2 regions of the Plantibacter sp. MCCC 1A11337 genome follow, and region 2 is predicted to be linked to the other one. Evidence: predicted binding sites of a transcription regulator. Region 2 holds the regulator's gene; the other holds the start of a gene.
The links. The regulator LexA, encoded in region 2, represses DNA repair genes until DNA is damaged. The targets are predictions, from matches to a motif close to TCGAACANNTGTTCGA.
Positions count from the first base shown of each region.

Region 1: a site for LexA is predicted at 2,364-2,379, ahead of HOW07_RS01750 (tyramine oxidase subunit B). Genes of this name have one in related genera too.

Region 1 is NZ_JABJWX010000001.1:382,346-390,739, forward strand. It holds gene HOW07_RS01745 (ammonium transporter) at 1-1,062, opposite strand, end outside; gene HOW07_RS01750 (tyramine oxidase subunit B) at 1,149-2,303, opposite strand; gene HOW07_RS01755 (LysR family transcriptional regulator) at 2,454-3,359, shown strand; gene HOW07_RS01760 (hypothetical protein) at 3,397-3,564, opposite strand; gene HOW07_RS01765 (ABC transporter substrate-binding protein) at 3,662-5,305, shown strand; gene HOW07_RS01770 (ABC transporter permease) at 5,302-6,384, shown strand; gene HOW07_RS01775 (ABC transporter permease) at 6,388-7,296, shown strand; gene HOW07_RS01780 (ABC transporter ATP-binding protein) at 7,298-8,338, shown strand; gene HOW07_RS01785 (ABC transporter ATP-binding protein) at 8,335-8,394, shown strand, end outside.
Region 2 is NZ_JABJWX010000004.1:361,280-369,673, forward strand. It holds gene HOW07_RS16350 (hypothetical protein) at 1-540, opposite strand, end outside; gene HOW07_RS16355 (methylenetetrahydrofolate reductase) at 777-1,775, shown strand; gene metE (5-methyltetrahydropteroyltriglutamate--homocysteine S-methyltransferase) at 1,772-4,099, shown strand; gene lexA (transcriptional repressor LexA) at 4,146-4,844, opposite strand; gene HOW07_RS16370 (LysM peptidoglycan-binding domain-containing protein) at 5,116-5,508, shown strand; gene HOW07_RS16375 (amino acid permease) at 5,598-7,058, shown strand; gene HOW07_RS16380 (histidinol-phosphate transaminase) at 7,090-8,169, shown strand; gene sufU (Fe-S cluster assembly sulfur transfer protein SufU) at 8,203-8,394, opposite strand, start outside.

The DNA.
Region 1 (8,394 bases), on a different contig from region 2:
TCCGCCGCCGTACAGCAGGCCGGAGCGTCCGTTCGGAGCCGCATCCGTCGCGAACACCCCGATGAGGAGCGTCCCAATGATGCCCCCGACGAGGTGGACCCCGACGACGTCGAGGGAGTCGTCGAACCCGAGCCGGAACTTCCACTCGATGGCGAGGCAGCAGACGACGCCCGCGATGGCCCCGATGATGATCGCGCCGATGGGCGAGACGGCGCCGCAGGCGGGGGTGATCGCCACGAGGGCGGCGATGATCCCCGATGCGCTGCCGAGGCTCGTGACCGCTCCGTGGCGGAGTCGGTCGACGATGGACCAGCCGATGAGGCCGGCACAGGCCGCGACGGTGGTGTTGAGGAACACGACGCTCGCCGCGTTGCCGGCTGCCAGCGCCGAGCCGGCGTTGAAGCCGTACCAACCGATCCAGAGCAACCCGGCGCCGACGAGGACGAGCGGGCGGTTGTGCGGACGGAGCTTGCCGCCCCAGTCCTTGCTCTTGCCGAGCACCAGGGCCAGTGCGAGCGCCGCGACTCCGGCGTTCATGTGCACGGCCGTCCCACCGGCGAAGTCGACGGCACCGAGGGTGTTCGCGATCCATCCACCGGCCGCCGTGTCGTTCGAGAAGGCGAACACCCAGTGCGCGACCGGGAAGTACACGAGCGTCGCCCAGAGCCCGGCGAACAACAACCAGGCGCCGTACTTCATGCGGCCGGCGGCGGCACCCGCGACGAGTGCCGTCGTCACCCCCGCGAACAGCAGTTGGAACGCCGCGAAGAGTGCGAGGGGAATGCCGGCATCGGGGTCGTCGGCGAGTGCCTGGTCGAGCCCCGCGAACTCGAACGGGTTCCCGATGAGTCCGAGCCCGCCGACGGAGTCACCGAAGACGAGCGAGTAGCCGAAGGCAACCCAGAGCAACGCGACGAGGCTGGCCCCGCCGAAGCACATGATCATCATGTTGAGGATGCGGCGGGACGAGACCATCCCGCCGTAGAACAGAGCCAGGGCCGGGATCATGAGGGCGACGAGCGCCGAGCTCGTCAGGATCCAGGCGACGTTTCCAGCGTCCACAAATCACTCCATCGTTCGAGTTGCACAGCGGCCGGGCGGCCACGGCGTCGGGTTCGGGTGGAACAGGTGTCGGTGCCGGTCGGCGGTCAGGCCAGGTCCGGGGCGTCCCAGAGGTTGAGCTTCGTGCCGATCCCCTGCTCGACGGCGTTCTCGTAGATCGTCTTCGCCCACGCGACGTCCTCGACGCCCATCCCACCGACGCTGAAGAGGACCGGCTGCTCGGGGAACTCGCGCCCGACGGCGTTGCCGTCGAAGACGTCTCCGATGTTGACCACGCGGGACTCGTCCAGCTCACCGGTCCCGATGAGGTCCTGCCAGTAGAGGCCGATCATGCCGAACGCGGTCTCGTGCGACGGCGCAGGGTACTCCTCGGCCCATGCCTCGTAGATCTTCTTCGCGTCCGCGATGAGGCGCGCCTTGCCGGAGAGGGTGTACTCCTTGTCCATGCGCAGGTTCGCGGGCAAGCTCAGGAAGGCGCCCGGCTTGATCCAGTCGCCGTCGATGAACGGGTAGTTCTCCGAGCCGACCAGGCCGGTGACGGCTTCGGAGACGATGTCCGAGTCACGCACGGCGGCCTCGACCGTCTCGGCGATCTCGATCGTCGTGAACTGCGGGTAGTGCGCGCGGACGTAGTCGGCGAACGCCTCGGACGTCGACCGTCGGCGCCCGTGGATACGGATGGTGTCGAGCGAGGGACGGGCGGTGGTCATGGCGTGCAGAGCGCTCTTGTTCATGGCGCCGGGCCCGATGATGCCGAGTGACTTCGCGTCCACCGGTGCCAGGAGCTTCGCGGCGGATCCAGGCACGGCAGCGGTGCGGTAGGCGCTCTCGAGGTTGCCGGACATGATCGCGTAGGGCGCGCCGGTGTCCTTGTCGTTGAGCACGATGAGGTGGATGGAGCGCGGGAGGCCTCGCTCGCGATTGTCGACGTTCGACCCGTACCATTTGACGCCGGCGGTGTCGAAGCGTCCGCCGAGGTAGGCGGGCATCGCCATGAACCGGCGGTCGGCGGCGTCGAGCGGCATGCCGGGAAACGGTGAGGTGGCGGGGAACCCGATCGGTGCTCCGTGCGAGTTGGCGGTCGGACCGGCCATCCGGTAGTCACCCTTCGCGACGAGCACCAACACCTCCTCCATGACCTCCATACAGTGGGCCATGTCCTTCATGCCGGCGGCGATGACCTCCGGTTCGCTCAGGTAGAGCATGTCGATCCGGGTGTTCGGGGAAGCGTCTGCGGTCACGGGTGGTCCTCCAGGTCGGGGTGTGTTGGTCCTCAGCGAACACGCTCGCGATCGTCCTGGTCAAATACCGATTCGACCCTCGATTGAGAGCGTTTCGCTCGCAATCTGGACGAAACAGCGCGGTAATACGAGGGTCGTATCGTCGATGGGATGGAGCTCCGCCAGCTGCGCTACTTCCTCGCCGTCGCCGAGGAGCTCCATTTCGGTCGTGCCGCCCGACGGCTGCACATGTCGCAGCCACCGCTGAGCGTCCAGGTCGCACGACTCGAGCAGGAGGTCGGCACCGCGCTGTTCGACCGTTCGACGAGGCGGGTGGCGCTGACCCCCGCTGGACGGCACCTCCGGGCGCGGGCGCAACACATCGTCGAGGAGCTCGACACGGTCCGGGGTGAGATGCGCGACTTCGTGGACGGTCTCGCCGGGGAGCTCACCGCAGGGTTCGTGAGTTCGGCCAACTACACGGTCCTCCCCGGCGTCGTGCAGCTGTTCCGGGCGAGCCGCCCCGGGGTGACGCTGCGCCTGGTGCCGTTGACCTCAGGAGAGCAGTTCGACCGGCTCCGCGACGGCACGCTCGACGTCGGGATCGTCCGTGACGAGGTCCCGCAGGCGCCGTCCGACAGCTCCCCCGCGCTCACGACCGAGGTCGTCTTCGAGGAGCGTCTCGTGGCATGCCTCCCGGTCGGTCACCCGTCGGCAGGGCGACCGGAGGTCACCGCGGAGGAGCTCTTGGAGGTCCCGATGATCTCCTACCCGCGGGCGCTCATGCCGGGATTCGTGGACCGCGTCGCGGAGGTCCTCGGCACGTCGAGTCGGACGCAGGTGGTCGAGGAGGTCGTCCATCAGGAGACCGCCCTCGGGTTCGTCGCGGCCGGCGTGGGTACGACGATCCTGCCCGAGTCGGTGCGGCAGCTGGTGCCGCCGTCGATCGTCGTCGTGCCGCTCGCCGGGTCGCCGACGACACGCCTGCTGGCCGCTCGCCAGGAACGGACGGACGACAGCCCGGTCCACGACGCGTTCATCGCCTGTCTCCGCGACGCGGCCGCACAGCTCAGGTGAGGGGCAGCTCCGCCCCCGGACGATACGAGCGACGGGTCTACCCCGCCAAGGCGGCGAGGATCGGCAGGTGGCAGAGGAACACGGCGACGCCGCTGCCGTGACCCGCGACGACCTGGAGCGGGGTGTGCGCTCCCGCTCTGTGCCGGCGTGGATGGCGGACGGGTGCTTGACACGCCTTCAACGGGACCGTTACCGTGGTGCTCATACGTAGTAGCAACCAAGTGATCATTGTTGCCTCGCCGGTCATACGTATGAGTAGGTCCTTCCGCAGCCGGCGGTGCATCCAGTCAAAGGAGACAGGAATGACCTTCAGCTCGCGCACGATCGGCATCGTCGCAGCGCTCGCCCTGACCGTCACCGTCAGTGCCTGCACCTCTCCGGGAGCGTCGACCTCCAGCCGCACCGACACCATCGTCTACGGCAAGTCCGACGGCGGGACGACGTACGTCCGCAACTACAACGTGCTCGGACCGGCGACGGAGAAGGCACCGAACGCGGAACTCATCTACGAGCCCCTCGCGCGGGTCGACTACAGCGACGGGGCCCTCGTGAAGCCCTGGCTCGCGGAATCGCTCGACTTCGACGAGGCCGGCACGACGCTCACGATCGGGCTGCGCGACGACGTCACGTTCTCCGACGGAGACCCGTTCGACGCTGAAGACGCCGCGTACTCCCTGTCCCTCCCCCTCGAGAAGCCGGAACTGAACCTCGCCGGGGTGACCTACATCGCCGTGCAGGAGGTCGACGAACACACCGTCGCCGTCACCTTCGACTCCCCCTCCTTCGCCGCACTCAACCAGTTCGCGTCGAGCTCGCTCCCCATGGTGCCGAAGCACATCTGGGAGGAACAGGACCTCACCACCTGGACCAACCCCGACCCGGTCGGCACCGGACCGTTCACCCTCGACGCCTTCGCCGCGCAACAGGTCACGCTCAAAGCCCGCAGCGACTACTGGGGCGGCGAGATGCCGATGAGCACCTTCAAGATCCTCGCGACCAACGGCGAGACCGTGAAGGCGCAGCTGCTGCGGGGCGACGTGGACTGGGCCCCGACGGGGTGGCCGGGCGCCGAGGAGGAGTTCGTCGCGAAGAACCCTGAGACGAATCTCTACCAGCTCTACGCCACCGGCGGTGCCTACTCGATGATGTACAACACCGCGCAGGCACCCTTCGACAGTGCCGAGCTGCGCAAGGCACTCGCCCTGTCGATCCCCCGGTCCGACATCACCGCGACCTTGAACCGCCCCGGCACGGAGGCTGGTCCCACCGGACTCGTCGACCAGATCTACGAGGACTGGATCGCTCCGGAGTACCGCGGCGTGGTCCAGGAGGTGGACGCCGCGGCGGCCAGGGCGGCACTCGATGCGAGTGGGTACGAGGTCGTGGACGGCGCGCTCGTCAAGGACGGTCAGAACTACACTCCGCGACTGTCGTTCAACCAGGACTTCGGGTGGAACGCGTACGCGGACATCATGATCAACAGCTGGAAGCAGGTGCTCGGGATCACCGTCGCACCGGCCGGCGCGCCCGGCGCGACGCTGTACGACCAGCAGAAGACCGGCGAGTTCGACCTCACCATCGCCACGACCGGTGGAGCCGGGGTCTACGGCGTCTACAGCTTCCTCGACAGCCGCTACGTCGAGCCCATCGGCACCTCGGCCGCGACGAACATCGGACGCTGGTCGGATCCGGACACGGACCGGATCCTGACAGGCATGACCGAGGCGTCGGACGAAGCGACGATGAAAGCCCTCGCCCTGGAGATGCAGCGGATCGTCGTCGACGAGGTCCCGTTCACCCCGCTGTACAACTCCTACTGGTTCGTCGATGTGAACGCTTCGAACTGGAGCGGCTGGCCGACACCCGAGTCCTTCACCGCGGTCCCCTTCCCGAGCCTCGGTCCCGACACCGTGCTGACGCTGCTCTCGCTCGAGCCGACAGCATGACGGCGACCACGGGGGCGGTGGCACCCGCCGCGGCGAGCTCCGGCGGTGTCGACGTCCGAGCGCGTCGGCGACGGGGACGGAAGAGCGGCGCGTTCCTGCTCCGGAGACTCGGCTTCTACGTCGTGGCGGCCTGGTCCGCCATCACGCTCAACTTCGTGATCCCGCGACTGATGCCGGGCGACCCGTCGGCCGCCATCATCGACCAGCTCGAACGGGTGAGCGGTCAGTCGCTCCCGCCGGCGACCCTCGTCTCCATCCAGGGGCTCTTCGGCAATCCGGACGACAACCTGTTCGAGCAGTACCTCACGTACCTCGGCCAACTGGCCCGGTTCGACCTCGGTGTGTCGATCGTCAACTTCCCGGTCCCGGTCGCCGACCTCGTCGCCGCCGGGCTGCCGTGGACGTTGCTCCTCGTCGGCACCACGACGATCGCCGCCTTCCTCATCGGCACGGCGATCGGTGTGGCTGCCGGCTGGCGGGCCGGGACGCGGTTCGACGCGATCGTCACCCCGCTGACGACCTTCCTCTCCTCCGTGCCGTACTTCTGGGTCGCCCTGCTCGCTCTGTGGGCCTTCGGGTTCGTGCTCGGGTGGTTCCCGTTGGCCGGCGGCTACGACCCGAACCTCGCGATCTCCTTCGAGCCGGGCTTCATCTTGAGCGTATTGCAGTACGGGGCGCTCCCCGCCGCCACCATCGTCTTCTCCGCGTTCGGAGGCTGGATGCTCGGAATGCGCAACATGACCGTCACGACCGTCGGCGAGGACTACGTGCTGCTCGCCCAGGCCAAGGGCCTCTCCCCCGCGCGCGTCCGGTGGCGCTATGCGGCCCGCAACGCGATGCTCCCGCAGTTCACCGGCTTCGCGATGGCCCTCGGCGGCGTGGTCGGTGGCGCCCTCCTCACGGAGATCGTCTTCAGCTACCCGGGGATCGGCTACCTCCTCTTCTCCGCTCTGCAGAAACGCGACTACCCCGTCATGCAGGGCGTCTTCCTCCTCGTCACGCTCACGGTGCTACTCGCGAACCTCATCGCGGACTCCGTGTACGTGTGGCTCGACCCGCGGGTACGGAAGGAGAGCTGAACCATGAAACTCAACCTCTTCGGCAACGGCAAGGTGCTGTTCGGCGTGATCGTGCTCGGCTTCTTCGTGTTGCTCGCGCTCCTCGGCCCCTGGTTCACCGCCAGTGTGCTGGGGCTCGACGCGCGGGCCAACGACATCTCCGCGATCTCCGCACCGCCGAGCGCCGCCCACCCGCTCGGGACCACGCAGTTCGGTCAGGACGTGCTCGCCCAGGTCATCGAGGGTGCGCGCGGCTCGATGTTCGTCGGATTCCTCGGGGCCATCATCGGAACCACCATCGCGGTCCTCGTCGGCGTGCCGGCCGGGTACTTCGGCGGCACGACCGGCAACCTGCTGAACTTCCTCACCAACCTGTTCCTCGTGATGCCGGTACTGCCGCTCATCTTCGTCCTGGCCGGCTACCTCCAGGGCACGGGACTCGTCATGATCGCGTGCATCATCGGCGTCTTCGGCTGGGCCGGCGGTGCCCGGACCCTGCGTGCCCAGGCCATGAGCGTGAGTAGTCGCGACTTCGTGCAGGCCATGCGGATGCTCGGTGAGTCGAACCGCAGACTCGTCTTCAGCGAGGTCATGCCGCACCTGTACGGCTGGATCGCCTCGATGTTCCTCGGCGGGCTCATCGGCGCCGTCATGGCCGAAGCCGGCCTCGCCTTCCTCGGGGTCTCGGACTCCTCCGCGATCAGCTGGGGCACGATGATCCAGGCCGCCCAGCAGCAGAGCGCGGTACTCCGCGGACTCTGGTGGTGGTTCGTCCCACCCGGCCTCTGCATCGCCCTCGTCGGCACGGCCGCAGCGCTCATCAACTTCGGCGTCGACGAGCTCGCCAATCCGAAACTCCGCTCGGCGTCCCGCCGCGTGGCCAAACGCACCGCGGCCGTCCGCCGCGCCGCACTCGCGACCGAGGGGGTCTGACATGACGATCACCGAGACCAGGCGGAGCGACGATCCACGCGCCGCGGCGCCGTCCGACACCGTCCTCGACGTCGAGGGCCTGTGCGTCGAGTACGCGGGTGCCGGCGCGCCCGTCCGGGCCTGCACCGACGTGACGTTCCAACTCCGACGCGGCGAGATCCTCGGCGTCGTCGGCGAGTCGGGCTCCGGGAAATCGACGCTCATCACAGCGCTCACCCGACTGCAGCGGCCACCCGCCGTGACGACGAGCGGCCGCGTGGTGTTCCACCCGCAGTCGGGGGCTCCTGGCATCGACCTCGTCCAACTCTCCCCGCGCTCGCTCCGGGCGCTCCGCTGGACGAGTCTGTCGATCGTGCTCCAGAGCGCAATGGACGCCCTCAATCCGGTCATGCGGGTCGGCGCGCAGTTCGTCGACGTGCTGCGGGTCCACGACCGTTCCCTGAGTCGTGCCGCGGCCTGGGATGAGGCGAGACGCCTGCTCGGCCTCGTCGGGATCTCGGCGGACCGGGCGCGGAGCTACCCCCACGAGCTGTCGGGAGGTATGCGGCAGCGCGCCACCATCGCGCTCGCCCTCGCCTGCCGGCCGGAACTGGTCGTCATGGATGAGCCGACGACCGCCGTCGACGTGGTCATGCAGCGGCAGATTCTGGCGCAGGTGCTGCGCCTGCGCCAAGAGTTCGGGTTCGCCGTCGTGTTCGTGACGCACGACCTCTCCCTGCTCCTGGAGCTCGCGGACCGCATCGCCGTGATGTACGCCGGACGGATCGTCGAACTCGCGTCCGCGGCCGAGCTCTACCGGACGCCGCTCCACCCGTATGCGCAAGGGCTCCGGGACTCCTTCCCGCCGTTGCACGCCCCGGTCGAGCGGCTGGAGGGCATCCCCGGCAGCCCACCGGACCTCCGGGCCCTACCCAGCGGGTGCCCCTTCGCGCCGCGCTGCCCGGCGGTCATGGACCGCTGCCGGACGGAGCTCCCGGCGCTCCTGACCCACGGCGACCGATCGGTCGCATGCCATCTCCACGACGAGGAGGTCGTCCGATGACCGAACCCGTACTCGAAGCCATGGACGTCTCGAAGCACTTTGCGGTGGCCAACGGC
Region 2 (8,394 bases):
GCGGATCCCGGGAGTGGCGGCCACCTCGGCGATGCGCTGCACCGCCGACACCGTGCACGTCGAGGCACGGATGCGCTGCAGCGCGTTCGTCGGATCGGACAGGCCGGATGCGGTGAGGACGGCGCCGTCGTCGAGTCTGAGCTGGAGATCGACCCGCACGTCCTCGTCGCGTGCGTCGCAGTCGACCGGTGGCAGCTCGACGGCGAGATCCGTGGTCTGTCCAGCGCGGATCGTCGAGGATCGGTCCCGGACGGTCGGCGCGGTGAACGCCGACCCCGCCAGCTCGAGTCCGACGATCGTGATGTCGTCGTCTCCGCCGTTGCCGACCCGGACGATCGCGGCGTCGCTCGCATACTGGTCGCGGTTCTGGCGGAACTCGATCACGAGCTCCTCCGCTGCGGCTGTGCGCGTCGCCCGCGGCAGGGGCGAACCGGCGGTCGTGCACCCGGACACGGCGAGCACCACCGCCACGCAGGACCCGATGACGCGCGAGCCGAGTGCTCGACGCTCGCCGCCCCGGTGCCTGGTGCCCACGGTCATGGCATCAGCGTAGGACCGGAGCGCCGCCGGGGGAATGTGTCGCAGGATGACGCTGTCGGACGGATGTCCGTCGCGCGGATCGTCGGGCGTTGCTATCGTCGTGCGCATCGTACCCGCCCTCACCGGCGGAATCGGAGCGACAGCCGAGCCCGGCACCCGCCCACGACACACCAGCGGAACCGCTGCGTGCTGCGTGGTCGCCGGCTCTCGATCCGCTGCCACCGAGACGAGACCCCATGACCATGACGGAGCCCGCCTGTCCCGGGCGTACCCCCTTCTCCTTCGAGCTGTACCCGCCCAAGACACTCGACGGCGGCGTCGCGCTCGCACGGACGGTCGAGCACCTGGCCGCCGCCGGCCCGGAGTTCATCTCGGTCACCTTCGGCGCCGGCGGTTCCTCGCGAACGGCGAGCCTGGACGTGCTGCGGAGCATCCGGACGTCGACCTCGGTGGACCCGATGGCCCACCTCACCTGCGTCGGGTCGACGCACGCCCAGGCCAGCCGACTCATCAAGGACTTCCTCGACGCCGGGGTGCACAGTTTCCTCGCGCTCCGCGGCGACCCGCCTGCCGGAGCCGTCGAGGGCGACGCCTTCCTCGGTGATCTGGGGAGTGCCGCGGAACTCGTGCAGCTCATCGGCCGGGTCAGTGCCGAGCACGAGCCCTACGCCGAGGGGTCGCTGGTCGGCCTCCCGGGCGCGGTGCAGCTCGGGCGACGCCATCGGCCGCGGATCGCGGTCGCCGCGTTCCCCAACGGACACCCGCGCTCGCGGTCGACGACGCAGGACCTCGACACCCTGTTGGCCAAGCAGGCGGCTGGGGCGACGCTCGCCATCACCCAGCTCTTCTTCCACGCCGACGATTACCTCGCCTTCGTCGAACGCACGAGACGTCACGGCGTCACCATGCCCATCCTGCCGGGCGTGATGCCCATCACGAGTCCGGCGCGGTTGCGTCGGGTGCTCGAGCTCAGCGGCGAGGCGCTCCCGAGCGACCTGGCGATCGCGCTCGAGGTCGAGCCGGACGAAGCGGGACGGATCGACATCGGCATCGACTATTCCGCGAGGCTCATCCGCGACGTCGTCGCGGGCGGCGCGCCGGGCGTCCACCTCTACGCCTTCAACCAGCATCGGACGGTGCTCGACGTGTTGCACCGTGCCGGCATCCCCGTGCCAGGCGACCGACCGGTCCGTCATCCCATCCCCGATCCACTCACCAGCAAGGACGCACGATGAACCCCACCTCCGCATTCCCCGCCGGCACCATCCTCGGCTACCCGCGCATCGGGCCGAACCGGGAGTTGAAGCGCGCCGTCGAGTCCTTCTGGGCCGGCCGGATCGACGCCGAGGCGCTCGAGCGGACGGCCGCCGAGCTGCGCGCCGCCACGCGTGCCCGCCTCGCGGGGCTCGGCCTCGACCCGACGAACGCCGCGATCCCCGAGAGCTTCTCGTTCTACGACCAGGTCCTGGACGCCGCGCTCACCGTCGGTGCCGTCCCGGAGCGCTTCTCGTCGCTCGTCGGGGCCGACGGTCGGGTCGACCTCGCCGGGGCGTTCACGATCGCTCGTGGCGCCGGCGACCTCGCGCCGCTCGAGATGACGAAGTGGTTCGACTCGAACTACCACTACCTTGTCCCGGAGATCGGCGAGTCGACGCCGTTCGCGCTCTCCGACGACCGGGTCGTCGAGCAGTTCCGCGAGGGCCTCGCCGAGGGGTACGTGACGCGGCCGGTCATCGTGGGCCCCGTGACGTTCCTGCTGCTGTCCAAGGCGGCCGAGGGGGCCTCAGCGGGATTCGCCCCGATCGATCGACTGGAGGCATTGCTGCCCGTCTACGCGGAACTCCTCCAGCGCCTCGCCGCTTCCGGCGCGCCCTGGGTGCAGCTCGACGAACCCGCACTGGTGTCGGAGACGTTCGACGTGCCGAGGTCGACGGTCCTCGCGGCGCTCGAACGATCGACGAGCGTCCTGTCCGCCGTGTCGGACCGCCCGGCGATCTTCGTCGCGGCTCCCTACGGTGCCTTGGGCGACGCCCTCCCGGTGCTCGCCGACTCGGGGGTCGAGGCCGTCGGTGTCGACCTCGTCCGAGGAGGCCTGCCGGACTCGTCACCCGGACTCGCCACGAAGACCGTCGTCGCGGGAGTGATCGACGGCCACAACGTGTGGCGCGGCGACCTGGCGGCCGCGGCCGATCTCCTGGAGCGCGCGGCGGAGCGCTTCCCGCAGCTCGCGGTGTCCACCTCGACCTCCCTCCTGCACGTCCCGCACGACGTGTCGGTGGAGACGAAGCTCGCCCATCGTCTCCGGAGCTGGCTCGCCTTCGCCGACCAGAAGGTGGATCAGATCGCGGTCCTCGCACGCGGTCTCACCCAAGGGCGCGCAGCGATCGCGACCGAGCTCACCGCAGCGTCGGCCGCGCTCGACGATCGGCTGGCCGCGCCCGGGGTCGTCGATGCCACCATCCGCGCACGGACGGCGGCGCTCGCGCCAGCGGACTTCACGCGGGACGACTACCAGGAGCGCGCAACGGCGCAGGAGCAGGCGCTCGGCCTGCCGTTCCTCCCGACGACGACGATCGGCTCCTTCCCGCAGACCGGGGACATCCGTCGCGCCCGCGCACAGCGGGTCGCAGGGTCACTCGACGAGGAGGCCTACGTCGCGACGATGCGCGCGGAGATCGGGCGCGTCGTGGCGCTGCAGGAGGATCTGGGGATCGACGTCGTCGTCCACGGCGAGCCCGAGCGCAACGACATGGTCCAGTACTTCGCCGAACACCTCGACGGCTTCGCCGTGACGGAGCACGGCTGGGTGCAGTCCTACGGTTCACGGTGCACCCGTCCGTCGATCCTATGGGGGGACGTCTCGCGACCGGCACCGATCACGGTCGAGTGGTCGGCCTACACGCAGTCGTTGACCACCAAGCCGGTGAAGGGCATGCTCACGGGCCCGGTGACGATCCTCGCGTGGTCGTTCGTGCGTGACGACCAACCGCTCGCCGAGACGGCGAACCAGGTCGCCCTCGCCCTGCGTGACGAGATCGCCGACCTGGAGCGGGCCGGCATCCGCATCATCCAGGTCGACGAACCCGCACTCCGCGAGCTGCTCCCGCTCCGGCGGGCAGACCAGGGAGGGTACCTCGACTGGTCGGTGGGCTCCTTCCGGCTGGCGACCGCGGGCGTGCGAGCCGAGACCCAGATCCACACCCACCTCTGTTACTCGGAGTTCGGGGTGGTGATCGACGCGATCCGACGACTGGACGCCGACGTGACGAGCATCGAGGCGGCTCGGTCGCGGATGGAGGTCGTGTCCGACATCCGGGCGAGTGGTTTCGACCACGGCATCGGCCCGGGCGTCTACGACATCCACTCGCCTCGGGTGCCGAGCGTCGCGGAGGTGACCGCGTTGCTCGAGATCGCGCTGGAGGGGATCCCGCAGCGCCAGGTCTGGGTGAACCCTGACTGCGGGCTCAAGACGCGAGGCTACGAGGAGACGGTCGCCTCCCTCACCAACATCGTCGAGGCCACGCGCGTCGTCCGCGCACGAGTCGGTGCGACCGGCTGACGTCGTCGGTCCGGCCCACATGGATGTGGCGGAGTGGTCCGGTCGGTCAGACCGTCCGGAGTACGGCGACGACCTTGCCGAGGACCTCGGCGTGGTCGCCGAGGATCGGTTCGAAGGCCGAGTTCCGAGGGAGCAGCCAGGTGTGGCCGTCGCGCTGGCGGAACACCTTCACGGTCGCCTCCTCGTCGAGCATGGCCGCGACGATCTCGCCGTTCTCAGCGGTCTTCTGCTCGCGGATGACGACCCAGTCGCCGTCACAGATCGCGGCGTCGACCATCGAGTCGCCGACGACCTTCAGCATGAACAGACTGCCCTTGCCGACCAGCTGGCGGGGCAGGGGGAAGATCTCCTCGACCTGCTGCTCGGCCGTGATCGGGATGCCGGCGGCGATGCGACCGACGAGCGGGACCATGGCGGCGTCACCGACCGGGGGAGCGGAGTCGGGATCGCTGCCCTCGACGGCGCTCGGCAGGTCGATGAGCACCTCGATGGCGCGGGGACGGTTGGGATCGCGTCGGAGGTATCCGCTGAGTTCGAGCTGTCCGAGTTGGTGCGTGACACTCGACAAGGAGGCGAGCCCGACGGCGTCGCCGATCTCGCGCATGCTCGGCGGATAGCCGCGCTGCGAGACCGAGCGCTGGATGACGTCGAGGATCGCCAGCTGCTTGTCGCTCAGGCTCTTCCGTCGCCGGGTGCCGCCGATCTGGCGCTCCCGGGCTCCGTCGCCCGCCGTGTTCGCTGCCATCTTCGCTCCTGCCCTGATCGGCTGTCGGTGACCGATGTCGGTGGGTGGTGGTGTACTGCTTCCAACACTCGAAACTGTATCCGCACCGGCTCGTCCAGACAAACATCTGTTCGAGCGTGTCGCCGATCCCGCGCGTCTCAGGTACGAAGACAGGGTTGAGTATTCGAACAATCGAAGATATATTCGGAACACAGGTTCGTATCCGGCACTCCTGGCCGAGTGTCGGATACGAGTCCTCATCACACGATGAGCACACTCTTGGAGGGTTGACATGAGCGCAGCACTGATCGGGTCCCACCGGGCGCTTCCCGCACGGACGGCGCAGGTACCGACGTCAGACGCACCGTCTACACGCCGACTCCGCCTGACGAAGCGCGGTCGTGTCGTCTTCACCACGCTCGCCGCCATCCCGCTGGTCATCGGCGTCGCGGTCGTCGGACTCTCCGCAGGCGGTGCCGCGGCCAACACGGCGGCGGCTGGAGCCACGTTCACGTACATCACGGTCGACCCGGGCGAGTCGCTCTGGCAGCTGGCCGAGTCCATCGCACCCGACGCCGACCCGCGCGACGTCATCGCCGAGATCATGAACCTCAACCAGCTCAGCACCGCCGGTGTCGAGCCGGGGCAGCGCCTGGCGATCCCGCAGCGGTACGCGGCCGAGTAGGCCGACAATCGGCGGGTCCCTCCGCGCTGGTTCTCAGCTATCGTCGATGGCGCGGTGCAACGACGCCCGCAGCATCGTCGGAGGCAAGCATGAGTACAGACGATCGGAGCCGCTCGCTGCTCCGGAAGAAGCCGATCGCGGAGATCGAGGATGAGACCTCCGGTTCGAAGCTGTTCAAAAGTCTCGGGCTCTGGCAACTCACGGCCATCGGGGTCGGTGGCATCATCGGGGTGGGGATCTTCTCACTCGCCGGACTCGTCGCTCACGGGAGCGATACCTCGCCCGCTGTCGGGCCGGCGGTCCTCTTCTCGTTCCTGATCGCGGGGCTCGCCTCCGCGGCCGCGGCGTTGTCGTACGCGGAGTTCGCCGGCATGATCCCGAGAGCCGGGTCCGCCTACACCTACGGGTATGTGGCGCTCGGCGAGATCATCGGCTGGTTCATCGGCTGGGACCTGTTGCTCGAGTACATCGCGATCGTCGCGGTGGTCGCGATCGGGATCTCCGGCTACTTCGACGCCTTCCTGTCCGGCGTCGGGATCCACATGCCGGACTGGATGACCTCGACCGCCGACGAGGGGAAGGGCGGCCTCGTCAACCTCCCCGCCATCTTCGTCTGTCTCCTCGTGACCTTCATCCTGAGCCGAGGGACGAAGGCCTTCGGTCGATTCGAGCTCGTCGCGGTCGGGATCAAGGTCCTGCTCATCCTGTTCATCATCGGCCTCGGTGTCTTCTACATCGACGGACAGAACTACGATCCGTTCCTCCCGAGCGGTTTCGGGCCGGTGTTCGCCGGTGCCGCGACGGTCTTCTTCGCGGTCTTCGGATACGACGCGATGAGCACGGCCGCCGAGGAGGCGAAGGACGGCAAGAAGCACATGCCGAAGGCGATCATCCTCTCCCTCATCATCGCGATGCTCCTGTACGTCGCGGCCACGCTCGTCCTGACCGGCATGCAGAACTACACCGACATCGACCCCACGGCCGGGTTCGCATCGGCGTTCCAGAGCGTCGGTCTGCCCGTGGTCGCGACGATCATCTCCGTCTTCGCGGTCCTGTCGATCCTCACCGTGATGCTGACGTTCCTGTTGGGCGTCACCCGCGTGTGGTTCTCGATGAGTCGCGACGGTCTCCTGCCGCGATGGTTCTCGCGCACGGACCGGCGAGGCGTGCCGCAGCGGGTGACCTGGATCGCCGGCGGCGCGGCAGCCGTCTTCGCCGGTGTGTTCCCGATCAAGCAGGTCGCCGACCTCACGAACATCGGCATCCTGGCCGCCTTCATCGTGGTCTGCGTGTCGGTGATCGTGTTCCGGTACACGAAGCCGGATGAGCCCCGTTCCTTCCGGTTGCCGTTGATGCCGTTCGTCCCGGCGTTCGGCGTCCTGGCGTCCGGCTTCCTGATCCTGCAGCTGCACTGGGAGACCTGGCTACGGTTCGGGGTCTGGCTCGTGATCGGTCTCATCGTCTACTTCGCCTACGGGCGACGCCACTCGCTGTTGAACCCGGCGAGCCCCCGCCACGAGGTCCTTCGTCGGGAGCGCCAGGCGGAGTGAGCGCGCCGGTCGGAGTGGCTAGCATTGTGGGGTGACCGCTCTCGACGATCTCCCCATCCGCGACGACCTCCGAGGACAGCGCCCGTACGGCGCTCCCCAGGCCCTGGTGCCGGTGGCGCTCAACGTCAACGAGAACACGCACCCCATCCCTGAAGCGGTCGCGCACGACATCGTCGCCTCGCTCGCGTCGGCGGTCCTCACGGTGAACCGGTACCCCGATCGCGAGTTCACGGAACTCCGGGAGGCGCTGGCGGGATACCTGGGCCACGGGGTGACCCCGGAGCAGATCTGGGCGGGGAACGGCTCGAACGAAGTGCTGCAGCACATCCTGCAGGCCTTCGGTGGTCCCGGGCGATCGCTCCTCGGGTTCACGCCGACGTACTCGATGTATCCGCTCCTGGCCGCCGGCGTCGGCACCAGGTGGATCCCCGCGACTCGCGACGCCGAGTTCGAGCTCTCGCCCGAGACCGCCGCGCGTCAGGTGGCCGAGGCGGATCCCGACCTCGTGTTCCTCTGCTCGCCGAACAACCCCACCGGGACACCGTTGTCGCTCGAGACCGTCACCGCGGTGTACGAGGCGTCGCGGGGCATGGTGATCGTCGACGAAGCGTATGCGGAGTTCGCACCCGACGACGAGGCGAGCGCGCTCACCCTGCTGGAGGGGCGTCCGCGCCTGATCGTCTCCAGGACGATGAGCAAGGCCTTCGCCTTCGCCGGGGTCCGCCTCGGGTACCTCGCCGCCGACCCCGCGGTCGTCGACGCGCTGAGACTCGTCCGGCTCCCGTATCACCTGAGCGCCCTGACGCAGGCGGCCGCGACCGCCGCACTTCGGCACGCCGACGAGATGCTGGCGATGGTCGACGACATCCGGACCCAGCGCGATCGTCTCGTCATCGAGCTCGCGCGTCTCGGCTACGACCCAAGGCGGAGCGGATCCAACTTCGTCCTGTTCGGCGGCGTCGCCGATCCGCACGCGGCGTTCGAGGCGCTCTTCGCGCGGGGGATCCTCATCCGCGACGTCGGTATCCCGAACCACCTGCGGGTCACCGCGGGCACCGAAGCGGAGACGACCGCGTTCCTCGAAGCCCTGGCGGCGATCAGCCCCGCCTGACCAGGCCATCGGCGGGCGGAGGTGGCGCGCCGCTCAGGGCAGGCGGGAGATGGCCTCCTCGGCCGCGACCCATGGGAGCATGGCGCACTTGACGCGCGCGATGTAGCGCGAGACGCCACTGAACGCCGCAGCGTCTCCGAACCGTTCCTCGTCGAACTCGAGCGTGCCCCGCGAGCGGATCACCGTGCGGAACTCGTCGATCAGAGCCTCGAGCTCGGCCGGGGT